3 regions of the Denitratisoma sp. agr-D3 genome follow, and region 1 is predicted to be linked to each of the others. Evidence: predicted binding sites of a transcription regulator. Region 1 holds the regulator's gene; each other region holds the start of a gene.
The links. The regulator sigma-54, encoded in region 1, starts transcription at its own class of promoters, with help from an activator protein. The targets are predictions, from matches to a motif close to TGGCACNNTTCCTGCT.
Positions count from the first base shown of each region.

Region 2: the regulator sigma-54 is predicted to act here: its motif matches at 1,485-1,500, upstream of ACYQ2U_RS05215 (TorF family putative porin).
Region 3: the regulator sigma-54 is predicted to act here: its motif matches at 1,647-1,662, upstream of pedF (cytochrome c-550 PedF).

Region 1 is NZ_BAAGIA010000001.1:239,912-244,008, reverse strand. Features, by position in the region: gene recA (recombinase RecA) at 1-429, shown strand, start outside; gene recX (recombination regulator RecX) at 398-880, shown strand; gene lptB (LPS export ABC transporter ATP-binding protein) at 874-1,635, shown strand; gene ACYQ2U_RS01115 (RNA polymerase factor sigma-54) at 1,663-3,120, shown strand; gene hpf (ribosome hibernation-promoting factor, HPF/YfiA family) at 3,138-3,467, shown strand; gene ptsN (PTS IIA-like nitrogen regulatory protein PtsN) at 3,565-4,023, shown strand; gene hprK (HPr(Ser) kinase/phosphatase) at 4,008-4,097, shown strand, end outside.
Region 2 is NZ_BAAGIA010000002.1:44,351-48,447, reverse strand. Features, by position in the region: gene ACYQ2U_RS05225 (YifB family Mg chelatase-like AAA ATPase) at 1-1,027, opposite strand, end outside; gene ACYQ2U_RS05220 (accessory factor UbiK family protein) at 1,073-1,303, opposite strand; gene ACYQ2U_RS05215 (TorF family putative porin) at 1,543-2,394, shown strand; gene glnK (P-II family nitrogen regulator) at 2,499-2,837, shown strand; gene amt (ammonium transporter) at 2,850-4,097, shown strand, end outside.
Region 3 is NZ_BAAGIA010000001.1:763,844-767,940, reverse strand. Features, by position in the region: gene ACYQ2U_RS03655 (sigma-54-dependent Fis family transcriptional regulator) at 1-1,460, opposite strand, end outside; gene pedF (cytochrome c-550 PedF) at 1,744-2,172, shown strand; gene ACYQ2U_RS03645 (substrate-binding periplasmic protein) at 2,162-3,025, shown strand; gene ACYQ2U_RS03640 (beta-propeller fold lactonase family protein) at 3,027-3,968, shown strand; gene ACYQ2U_RS03635 (cytochrome b) at 4,058-4,097, shown strand, end outside.

The DNA of each region.
Region 1 (4,097 bases):
AAGATCGGCGTCATGTTCGGCAACCCGGAAACCACCACCGGCGGCAACGCCCTCAAGTTCTACGCTTCCGTGCGCATGGACATCCGCCGCACCGGCGCCATCAAGAAGGGCGAGGAAGTGATCGGCAACGAAACCCGCGTCAAGGTGGTGAAGAACAAGGTGGCCCCTCCCTTCCGCGAAGCCCACTTCGACATCCTCTACGGCGAGGGCATCTCCCGCGAGGGCGAAGTGGTGGAACTGGGCGTGGAAAACAAGATCGTCGAGAAGTCCGGCGCCTGGTATTCCTACAACGGCGAGAAGATCGGCCAGGGCAAGGACAACGCCCGCGAATACCTGCGGGAACATCCCGAGATCGCCGTGGAAATCGAGAACAAGGTGCGCGCAGCACTGGGCGTCAATGCAATCCCCACCGCGAACAGCGAAGACTAAGGAACCCCTGAGCGTCGGCGAGCTGAAGGCCAAGGCCGTTCGGCTCCTGGCGCGCCGGGAACACAGCCGCGCCGAACTGCTGCGCAAGCTGTCCCCCCACGGCAACCCCGAGGACATTGAAACCGTGCTGGCCGATCTGCAACGCCACAACCTGCAATCCGACGCCCGCTTCGCCGAAAGCTACGTGCGTAGCCTGGGCGAGCGCTTCGGCGTCGCCAAGCTGCGCCACACCCTGCGCGGCAAGGGCATCGCCACCGAGGTGGTGGAGGCGGAACTGGGCAAGGCCGACCTGGCGGACGATAGCGAGCGGGCCCGGGCCGTGTGGGCCAAGAAATTCGCAGCGGCACCGACGGACGCCAAGGAATGGGCCCGCCAAGCCCGCTTCCTCCAGTCCCGGGGCTTTGCCACGGACGTCATCCGCCGCGTGTTGAAGGAACTGGACGCATGTTGAGCGACACCTCCACCCTGCCGCCGGTCCGGCTTTCCGCCAGCAACCTGCGCAAGAAATACAAGTCCCGCACCGTGGTCAAGGACGTGTCCTTCGACGTGGGCAGCGGCGAAGTGGTGGGCCTGCTGGGCCCCAACGGCGCCGGCAAGACCACCTGTTTCTACATGATCGTCGGCCTGGTTTCCGCCGACGGCGGCGAGATTGGCCTGGAAAGCCCGGGCGCCCGCGACCGGCTGACCCACATGCCGATCCACCGCCGCGCCCACCTGGGCCTGTCCTACCTGCCCCAGGAGAACTCGGTGTTCCGCCGCCTCACCGTGGCCGAGAACATCCGCGCCGTGCTCGAATTGCAAAATCTCACGCCCCAGCAGATCGAGGGCCACCTGGACGAACTGCTGCAAGAACTGCACATCTCCCACATCAAGGACAGTCCGGCCATCGCCCTTTCCGGTGGCGAACGGCGCCGGGTGGAAATCGCCCGGGCCCTGGCCACCAGTCCCCGCTTCATCCTGCTGGACGAACCCTTTGCCGGCGTTGACCCCATCGCCGTGCTGGATATTCAAAAGATCATCGGCTTCCTCAAGGCGCGCAACATCGGCGTGCTGATCACCGACCACAACGTGCGGGAAACCCTGGGCATCTGCGACCGCGCCACCATCATCAACGAGGGCGAGGTGCTGACTTCGGGCACGCCGGAGGAAATCATTCATAATGAAAACGTACGCCGTGTCTATCTCGGAGAAAATTTCCGCATGTAGGGCCCAGGGCCCGGCGGCAGCACAACGATGAAACAATCGCTTCAGCTCAGAGTTTCCCAACACCTGGCGCTCACGCCCCAGTTGCAGCAGTCCATCAAGCTGCTGCAACTATCCACCTTGGAGCTCAACCAGGAAATCGAGCAGTTCCTCCAGGACAATCCCCTGTTGGAACGGGATGAGCCCGCCAGCGACATGAGCAGCTACACCCCCGGTGGCGACGCCTTGCAAACCCCGCAAACCGTCACCACGCCGGCCGAGAGCGAAACCACCCCGGCCAGCGACAACAACGATGAACTGAGCTGGGGCAACGACTTCGGCACCCCGGGCAGCGGCAACAGCAACCGCGACCCCAACGACGACAACGACACCGATGCCGGTGAAATCCAGGCGGCCGCCACCAGCCTCGGCGACCACCTGCTGACCCAGCTGGCCATGACCCAACTGCCGCCCCGGGACCGCGCCCTGGTGGCCTTCCTGATCGAAGCCCTGGACGACGACGGCTACCTGGCCCAACCCTTGGAAGAGCTGGTGGACGTATTGCCGGAGGAACTGGGGGATGACCCGGAGGAGCTGCTGGAGGAACTCCAGATCGCCCTGCGTCACGTGCAGAATTTCGACCCCACCGGCGTCGGCGCCCGCAGCCCGCGCGAATGCCTGCTGCTGCAATTGGCCGTGATGCCCAAGACGCCGGTGCATGAACTGGCCACGGCCATCGTCGCCGGCCACCTGGAGCAACTGGCGGCCCGCGACTTCGCCCGCATCAAGAAGGCCCTGGGTTGCAACGACGACGCCCTGCGCGACGCCCAGAACATGATCAAGGGCCTCAACCCCCGTCCCGGCGCCCAGTACGCGGCCCTGGACACCCGCTACGTCACCCCCGACGTGATGGTGCGCAAATACCGGGGACGCTGGACCGCCAACCTGAACTCCGACGCCATGCCGCGCCTGCGCATCAACCGGCTCTACGCCGAGCTGCTGCGGCAGAACCGGGGCAGCGCCTCCTCCGGCCTGTCCGGCCAGTTGCAGGAAGCCAAGTGGCTGATCAAGAACGTGCAGCAACGCTTCGACACCATCCTCCGGGTCAGCCAGGCCATCGTGGACCGGCAGCGGGCCTTCTTCGACCACGGCGAGGTGGCGATGCGTCCCCTCACCCTGCGCGAGATCGCCGACACCCTGGGCCTGCACGAGTCCACCATCTCCCGGGTCACCACGCAAAAGTACCTTGCCAGCCCCCGGGGCGTGTACGAACTCAAATACTTTTTCGGCAGTCACGTGTCCACCGACACCGGCGGCGCCGCATCGAGCACCGCCATCCGCGCCCTGATCAAGCAGCTGGTCGGGGCCGAGGACGGGCAAAAACCCCTTTCCGATGCGCGAATTGCAGAAATCCTCGGTGAACAGGGTATCGTGGTGGCGCGGCGGACCGTCGCCAAGTACCGCGAGTCCTTGAACATACCGCCGGTCAACCTCAGAAAGACTATCTAAAGAGAGAAGGAGGCATCATGAATCTCAACATCACCGGTCATCATGTGGAAGTCACCCCCGCGATCCGTGAATACGTTAGCGGCAAAGTGGAAAAGGTCATCCGCCACTTCGACCACGTCACCAGCACCCACGTCATTCTCTCCGTGGACAAGACCAAGCAGAAGGCTGAAATCACCCTGCACGTGAAGGGCAAGGACATCCACGCCGACGCCGTGGGCGAGAACCTCTACGCCTCCATCGACGCGATGGTGGACAAGCTGGACCGGCAAGTGGTCAAGCACAAGGAAAAGGTCACCGACCACAACCACGACAAGCGCGCCACCGGCGCCGCCAATCCCGCCGAATAAGCCGGCCCTGCCCGGGAATGCCGAAGTCCCCCCGGATCGCCGGCATTCCCGATCCGTCCCGCCACGGCGGGGTTCTTCAGGGGTTGTCCATCCACCCATGAATCAGATCGCCAAAATCCTGCCCCTCGACAATGTCGTGGCGGACCTGGAAGCCAGCAGCAAAAAAAGGGCATTCGAACAGGCCGGCCTGCTGTTCGAGAACAACCACGGCATCGCCCGCGCCACGGTTTACGACGCCCTGTTCGACCGGGAAAAACTCGGCTCCACCGGCCTCGGCCAGGGCATCGCCATTCCCCACGGTCGCATCAAGGGCCTCAAGGAAGCCCGCGGCGCCTTCCTGCGCCTGGCGGCGCCGGTACCCTACGAGGCTCCCGACGGCCAGCCGGTGAACCTGATGTTCGTCCTCCTGGTACCCGAGGCGGCCACGGAAAAGCATTTGCAACTGCTGTCCGAACTGGCCCAGATGTTTTCCGACAAGGCCTTCCGCGAAGGCCTGCTCTCCGCCCCCGACAACGCGGCCCTGCACGGCCTGTTCCAGCAATGGCACGCAAGCTGACGGTCGCCGACCTCTACGCGGCCCAGGGCGAATTCCTCACCCTGAGCCACATCTGCGGCGACATCGGCCGCAGC
Region 2 (4,097 bases), on a different contig from region 1:
TGGCCGCCAGCAATTGGAAGCGGGCAGGGAAGTCGGCCCGCCGGGCCACCCGGGAGACACAGATGGTGCCGGTTTCCAGGGGCTCGCGCAGGGCTTCCAGCACCCGCCGGTCGAATTCGGGAAGTTCATCGAGAAACAACACGCCGCCGTGGGCCAGGGAAATTTCTCCGGGGCGGGGCACGCTGCCGCCACCCACGAGGGCAGCGGCGGATGCCGAGTGGTGAGGTGCCCGGAAAGGACGCTGCCCCCATTGCTCGGGACGGAAATGGCCGGCCAGGGAATGTACGGCGGCGCTGGCGAAGGCTTCGTCCCGGTCCATGGCCGGTAGCAAGCCGGGGAAGCGGCTGGCCAGCATGGATTTTCCGGTGCCCGGCGGGCCGCTCATGAGCAGGGAATGGCCGCCCGCCGCGGCGACTTCCAGCGCCCGCTTGGCCTGGGCCTGGCCTTTCACCTCGGCCAAGTCAGGGTAGCTGGGCGCGCTGGTCGGACCGGCAGCCGTGGCCGGGGCGATGGCGTCCTGGCCGGCCAGATGGGCGCAGGCCGCCAACAGGCTGCGGGCCGGATAAATCGGGGTTTCCTCGGCCAGGGCGGCCTCGCTGGCGCTGTCGGCCGCCAGCATCAGGCTGCGCCCTGTTTGCCGGGCGGCCAGGGCCATGGCCAGGGCGCCCCGAATGGCGCGCAACTCCCCACTCAGGGATAGTTCCCCGGCGAATTCGTAATCATCGATTTTGCCGGCAACGACTTGGCCGGAGGCGATCAGGATGCCCAGGGCGATGGCTAGGTCGAAGTGACCGGCCCCCTTGGGCAACTCCGCCGGGGCGAGATTGACGGTGATGCGCCGGGCGGGAAACTCAAACCGGCTGTTCTGGATGGCGGCCCGGACCCGGTCCCGGGCCTCGCGCACCTCGGCGTCGGGCAAGCCGACCAGGGTAAAACTGGGCAGGCCAGGGGCAAGATGGACCTCGACTGCCACTTCCAGCGCGTCCATGCCCGTCAGGGCCCGGCTGCGCAGGACGGCGAGGGACATGGCGCGAAAAGCGCGACGTGAAGGCTTAGCCGGGGTGGCCGGGAGTCAGCGTTTTTCCAGTTCGGCGACGCGGGCTTCCAGTTTGGCCAACTGTTCCCGGGTACGGGCCAGGACCTCCCGCTGTACGTCGAATTCTTCCCGGGTAACCAGATCAAGTCGACCGAACAAGCCCCCCAGGGCCGCCTTGAGGTTTTTTTCCACATCGGCCACGGGGCTGGCGGACAGCACCTGGTTCAAACGGGCGCTGGCTTCATCAAGAAACTTGCTTGCATTCATGGTCTTATCCTGGAAATGTCATATTTTTGAGTCTAGCATGCAGGGAATTGCTGCCAGGCTTCGTAGGGTGCGCACTCTATCGGTGCATTGTTTTTGACAATATTGTTGCTAATGGTGCGCTGCTTCACATTTTAATTCCATGTGAAATTGTAATCGCTTGTTTCTATTGTTTTTACCATTCTGGCACGGTACGTGCACCTAGTACGCCGTTGTTTTCTATATCTCAGGAGATGCAATCAATGAAAAAGACCATCCTTTCCGCTTCCGTAGCAGCGCTGCTGTCCGTTTCCGCTCTGAGCGCCGTCGCCGAAGAAGCTGCTTCCCCCTTGTCTTTCAACGTGGGCGTGGTTTCTGACTACCTGTTCCGTGGCATCAGCCAGACCCACGGCGACGCTGCCGTGTCCGGCGGTATCGACTACGCTTTTTCCAATGGTTTCTACATCGGCACTTGGGCGTCCACCATTTCCTGGGTGAAGGATGCCCTGGGCAAGGGTTCCACCGAAGTGGACTTCTACGGTGGTTACAAGGCTGCCATCAATGACGACTGGAGCTACGACGTTGGCGCCATCGCCTACACCTATCCCAACCATGGCAAGGCCACCACTGGCGGCCTGGGCAACCCCACGACAACAGAAGCCTACGCTGCCGTGACTTGGAAGTGGTTGACCGCCAAGTATTCCTACACCATGTCCGACAAGTTTGTGGGCTGGTACGGCGGCACTGGTCTGGACAAGGACACCCGTGGTTCCGACTACCTCGAACTGAATGCCAACTATGATTTGGGCGATGGTTGGACCCTGGTTGGTCACGTTGGTCACCAGAAGGTTGCTAACTCCGTGACGACCGCTTCCCTTAAGTCTGCTTCCTATAGCGACTGGAAGCTGGGCGTGACCAAGGATGTCGGCTTCGGTGTGGTCGGTCTGGCTTACTCCGCTACCGATGTTTCCGGTACTTGTAATTCTGCTGGTACTGGTACCAACCCCTATTGCTGGGGTACCAATGGTAATGGCGATAGAAATGCTATCCCCACTAGCGGCTTCAAGGATGTCGCCAAGGACAAGCTGGTTCTGTCCTTCACCAAGGCCTTCTAAGCATCACCGCGTCGTTTGACGCAGCCATTCCCACCGGCGGCCAGATCGGCGTCGGTGGGGATTGTCACCGCAAAATCAATAAACCCTCCCAAAGGACATAAATCATGAAACTGGTAACCGCCATCATCAAGCCGTTCAAGCTTGACGAGGTGCGCGAGGCTCTGGCCGCCGTTGGCGTGCAGGGCATCACCGTCACCGAGGTCAAGGGGTTCGGCCGGCAAAAGGGTCACACCGAGCTGTACCGGGGCGCCGAATATGTCGTCGACTTCCTGCCCAAGGTCAAAGTCGAAGCCGCCGTCCGCGACGACATCCTCGACCAGGTCATCGAAGCCATCGAAAAGTCCGCCAGCACCGGCAAGATCGGCGACGGCAAGATTTTTGTCTTCGATGTGGAGCAAGTGATCCGCATCCGCACCGGCGAAACCGGCGAAGAAGCGCTCTAAAGGGAACGACTCATGAAAAAGATTATTGCCTCCGTGCTGATGGCCTTGGCCGTCGGCTTCACCAGCGTCGCCTGGGCTGACGACAAGCCCGCCGATGCTGCTCCCGCAGCCACCGCCGCTGCTCCTGCCGCCGCTGCCGCTGCGGCCCCTGCTGCTCCCGCCGAAGCCGCTCCCGCTCCCGTGCCCAACAAGGGCGACAACACCTGGTTGTTGGTGTGTACCGCCCTGGTGATCATGATGAGCATCCCCGGCCTGGCCCTGTTCTACGGCGGCCTGGTGCGCAGCAAGAACATGCTCTCCGTGCTGCTCCAGGTATTCGTCGTGTTCGCCCTGATCAGCGTGCTGTGGGGTGTTTACGGCTATTCCCTGGCCTTCACCGAGGGCAACGCCTTCTTCGGCAGCCTCGACAAACTGTTCCTCAAGGGTGTGACGCCGGATAGCGTCGCGGGCACCTTCAGCAAGGGCGTCGTGGTGTCCGAACTGGCCTACATCCCCTTCCAGGGTGCCTTCGCTGCAATCACTGTGGCCCTGATCCTCGGCTCCTTCGCCGAGCGCATCAAGTTCTCCGCTGTGCTGCTGTTCTCCGTGCTGTGGTTCACCTTCTCCTACCTGCCCATCGCGCACATGGTCTGGTACTGGGCGGGTCCCGATGTCTACACCACCGCCGAGGCTGCTGACGCCGCCAACGCGACGGCCGGCTTCCTGTTCCAGAAGGGCGCGCTCGACTTCGCTGGTGGCACCGTGGTGCACATCAACGCCGCCGTGGCCGGTCTGGTCGGTGCCTTCCTGGTGGGCAAGCGCGTGGGCTTCGGCAAGGATTCCATGGCTCCCCACTCCCTGACCCTGACCATCGTCGGTGCCTCCCTGCTGTGGGTGGGCTGGTTCGGCTTCAACGCCGGTTCCGCCCTGGAAGCCAACGGTAGTGCTGCTCTGGCCTTCACCAACACCTGGCTGGCCACCGCCGCTGCCACGATGTCCTGGCTGATCGCCGAATGGCTGCTGAAGGGCAAGCCCTCCGGCCTGGGTGCCGCTTCCGGTGCTGTTGCCGGCCTGGTGGCCATCACCCCCGCTGCCGGCTTCGTCGGCATCGTCGGTGCCCTGGTGATCGGTCTGCTGGCTGGCATCGTCTGCCTGTGGGGCGTCAATGGTCTGAAGAAGCTGCTGGGCGCTGACGACTCCCTGGACGTGTTCGGCGTCCATGGCGTGGGCGGCATCCTCGGCGCCACCCTGACCGGCGTGTTCGCTGCGCCCGACCTGGGC
Region 3 (4,097 bases), 520 kb from region 1:
CAAACCAAGGAGATATCGACCGGAATGGCCTTGGCGCCGCCCAGGGGCGTCACGCAACGCTCCTGCAAGACCCGCAGCAAGCGGGCCTGGAGCTGCAAGGGCATGTCGCCGATCTCATCAAGGAACAAGGTCCCACCATGGGCCTGCTGAATCTTGCCGCTGGCGCCTTCCTTGCGCGCCCCGGTAAAAGCGCCGCCCAGGTAGCCGAAAAGCTCGGATTCGATCAGGGTTTCCGGAATCGCCGCGCAGTTGAGCGCGACGAAAGGACCGTCCCGGCGGGGACCGCTATGGTGCACCGCCTTGGCAAATACCTCCTTGCCCGCACCAGACTCCCCTTGGACGAGGATGGGAATATCCCGCCCCAATACCCGCCGCGCCTTGTCGATCGCGGCACGCAGCGCGGCGTCGCCCGTGGCCAGGGATTCCAGCGTGACACTCGCCGCCGGTGCCGCCGTGACGGCCTTGGGCTGAGGACGACGCTCCGCTGCATCGATGACCAAGCGGGACATGCTGCTGGACACCGGCAGGCTGCCGCGCAAAGTCACCAAAAAGCCCAGGCCGCTCCGGCTCGTCATGGTGGCGAGTACGTGAGGATCACGGCGAATGCCGTCAACGAGCCCACCTAGGGGCGTTTCAAACAACAGCGAGAAATCCCGGCCCACCACCTCATGGCGCCGCAAGGACAGCAAACTCAGTCCGATGGGATTGATGGCCAGGATGCAGCCATCCGCGGATACCGCCATCAGTCCCTCGCCAAGGCTGCCCACGTACTCGCCGCGACGGTGGAAACAGACCAATATGCTGCGGGCCTGCTCTGACTCGAACAGGCGCTTCTCCACCATTTGCGCGGCCATGTGCACCAACCCGCGGGTATGGGGGGAATAGCTGCGGGCGTCACCGGAAATATCCAGCACGCCCATCAGGGCACCTTGGGAATCCTTCATCGGTGCCGCGCTACAGGTCAGGAAACCATTGCGCTCCAGATAGTGCTCGCCGCCGATGACTTCCACCGGCTGCTCTTCCACCAGCGCGGAGCCGACTGCATTGGTGCCACGAACGGACTCCGACCAATGGGCGCCGGGTTGCAAGGAGACGCGACATGCGCGATCGAGAAACCCCGCATCGCCCAGACACTGCAACAAGAGGCCATTGCGATCGGACAACACCACCATGTTGCCGGAATTACGAATCTGGTCGTACAGGTGCTCCATGACCGGCTGGGCATAGATCAGCAGGTTCCGGTTCCTTTCCAACTCCAGGGCCAAGGCATTGGGCGAAGCGGGCGCCAAGTCCGATGGGCCGGCGGGCTCCAGGCCCTGATGACGGCAGCGCTCCCAGGAACGGAGGAGGACGCTGTTTCCCAGGTCAGCCGGGGTTTCTCCTCGACCGAAATAGCTGTCGCGCATCTCGCGAATCTGTTGGCCGTAATCGTTCATGGCCACATCGTTTCCTCTGATCATTATTTTCTCCTCCTGCCAGACGGCTATTCTGCCGCATCCATCGACACTTTGTTGATATCTAAAATTGTTGCATTGCAGGACAACTGTCCATATTTTCAGCAACGATTGAGCATCGGCTACTTAGCAAAACCTTTGCCAGTTTCATTTATTCCTAAATTAATAGGGATTAAGGCAGCGACGACACCGTGGCATACCCCTTGCTGAACGGATCCACACCTGGCACTGACGTGCTTGCAGTGGCAACAGCATGACCATCGTTGATAAATAAAAGAGGGGACTCATTGTGACTTCACAGCTATCTTTCCGCCGCGGCTTGCTATCCGCATTATTTCTCGCATCCCTAGCCGGTGGCGTCTGGGCCCACGGAGACGTCACACCGCAAGCGGTGGACACGACCGGGCTCAAACCTGTGGGCACGGAATGGCAGGCGGCTAACCCCTACCGCAAAAATGAAGTCGCCATCCGTATCGGCTCTTCCGCCTTCAATCAGAACTGCGCCCGCTGCCACGGCCTCGGCGCCGTTTCCGGCGGCATCGCTCCCGATCTGCGCTATCTGCCCGAAGGCACCGAAGGCGACGAAATCTTCCTCAACCGCATTCGCCACGGCTCCACTCGGGATGGTCGCGTGTACATGCCCCCCTTTGAGGGCATGCTGAGTCAGGAAGCCATGTGGGCCATTCGCGCCTGGCTGGAGACTGTCCGTGTGGACTAAGGCGAAGCACCTGATCACCGCCCTGGCGATGACCACCACCCTGCTGCCTTTGGCCTGGGCCGAGGGCGGCGGCGAGGGACTCACCGCTCAGCCCGGCACCCTGCGCATCGCCCTCTACAACAACTACCCGCCCTACTCCAACAACGGCAAGGGTATCGACGTGGACCTGGCCCAGGCCATCGCCAAGCAGATGGGCCTGCGGGCCGAACTGGCCTGGTTCAACGCCGACGAGGACATGGGTGACGACCTGCGCAACATGGTCTGGAAGGGCCACTACCTGGGCGCCCGCCCCGGTGACCTGATGATGCACGTGCCTTTCGATGAGCATCTCGCCAAGGCCAACGAACAGGTGAACATCATCGCTCCCTACATGGTGGAAACCATTGCCGTGGCCCGCGATCCGCAGCGGATTCCTAAGAAGGTGGTTGGCTCCGCCGCCGTGGCCCTGGAAGTCTTCACCCGGGAAAAGGTGGGCGTGGAAACCGCCACCCTGGCGGATGCCTTCCTGCTCGGTTCCCTCAATGGCCGGCTGCGGGAACAGGTGGTGCACTACAAGTCCGTCGCCTTGGCGGTCAAAGGCATGGAAAGTGGTGAAGTGGCTGCCGTCATGGCCCCCCGAGGCGAACTGGAAGCTGCCCTGGCCGGGATCAAGAGCGCTGCCCGTTACGCCCTCGACGGCGTCAAGATGCCCGAACTCAAGATCGACAACTGGGCCCTGGGCATGGCAGTGAAGCAGGACAACACCGCCCTGGCCGAGGCCGTCTCCAAGGCCATGGCTACCCTGCAAACAAACGGCGAAGTGAAGAAGATCTTCGAGCGCTACGGCATCACCCTGCAAACCCCGGGAAACTGACATGAAACCGCTGCTCTGCGTCCTCGCCCTGCCCTGTTTGGTCATCGGAACGGCGCAGGCAGCGCCCTTCGCCTACGTTCCCAACGAAAAATCCGCCACGATCAGCGTGGTGGACACGGCCACCCAGCAGGTGCTCGACGCCCTGCCCGCCGGCAAGCGGCCCCGGGGCATCGCTGCCAGCTTGAACGGCCAATGGGTGTACATCACCGACGCTGCCAGCAACAGCCTGCTCAAGATCGACAGCAAGAGCGGCAAAACCGTCGCCCAATTGCCCCTGGGGGAATCGCCGGAAGGCGTGTACCTTTCCCCGGACGGCAAGCAACTGGCCGTGGCGGTGGAGGAGAGCAACAGCGTCACCCTGGTGGATGCGGACAGCCTGAGCAAACAGGCCGACATCAAGGTCAAGGGGAAGAATCCCGAACACGCCGTCTATAGTCTCGATGGCCGCTGGATCTACGTCAGCGCCGAGGAGGCGGACCAGGTGGATGTCATCGACCGGACCGCCAAGCGCCAGGTGGACCAGATCGCCGTGGGCAAGCGCCCCCGGGGCATCGGCTTCCTGCCCAACCTGCCGCGGGCTTACATCGCTTGCGAATTGGCAGGCAAGGTGTACGTTGTGGACACCGCCAGCCGCAAGGTACTGGCCGAGATCAGCGCCGGCCAGAATCCCAACGGTATCGCCGTCCGCCCTGACGGCCAGCGGGTTTACGTTTCCAATGGTCGCGACGGCACCATCATGGTCATCGACACCGCCATCAATCAGGTCGTTGCCACCATCGAGGTGGGCAAGCGCCCCTGGAACATGGCGCTGACGCCCGATGGCAAGCGCCTATATGTGGCCAATGGTCGCTCCAACTCGGTTTCGGTGATCGATACCGACAACCAGAGCAGGCTACAGGACATCCCCGTGGGCGAATCGCCCTGGGGCGTTGTCATCCGCTGAGCACCGCAGCCGCCCTGTCGGCGACAGTGGACGACCACTGTCCTGTCATCGTCAATTATCAGACCGTCCAGTCCATGCCAGGAGTCGCCATGAGCTTGCAACGCTATTCCCTCCCCGCCATCGCCCTGC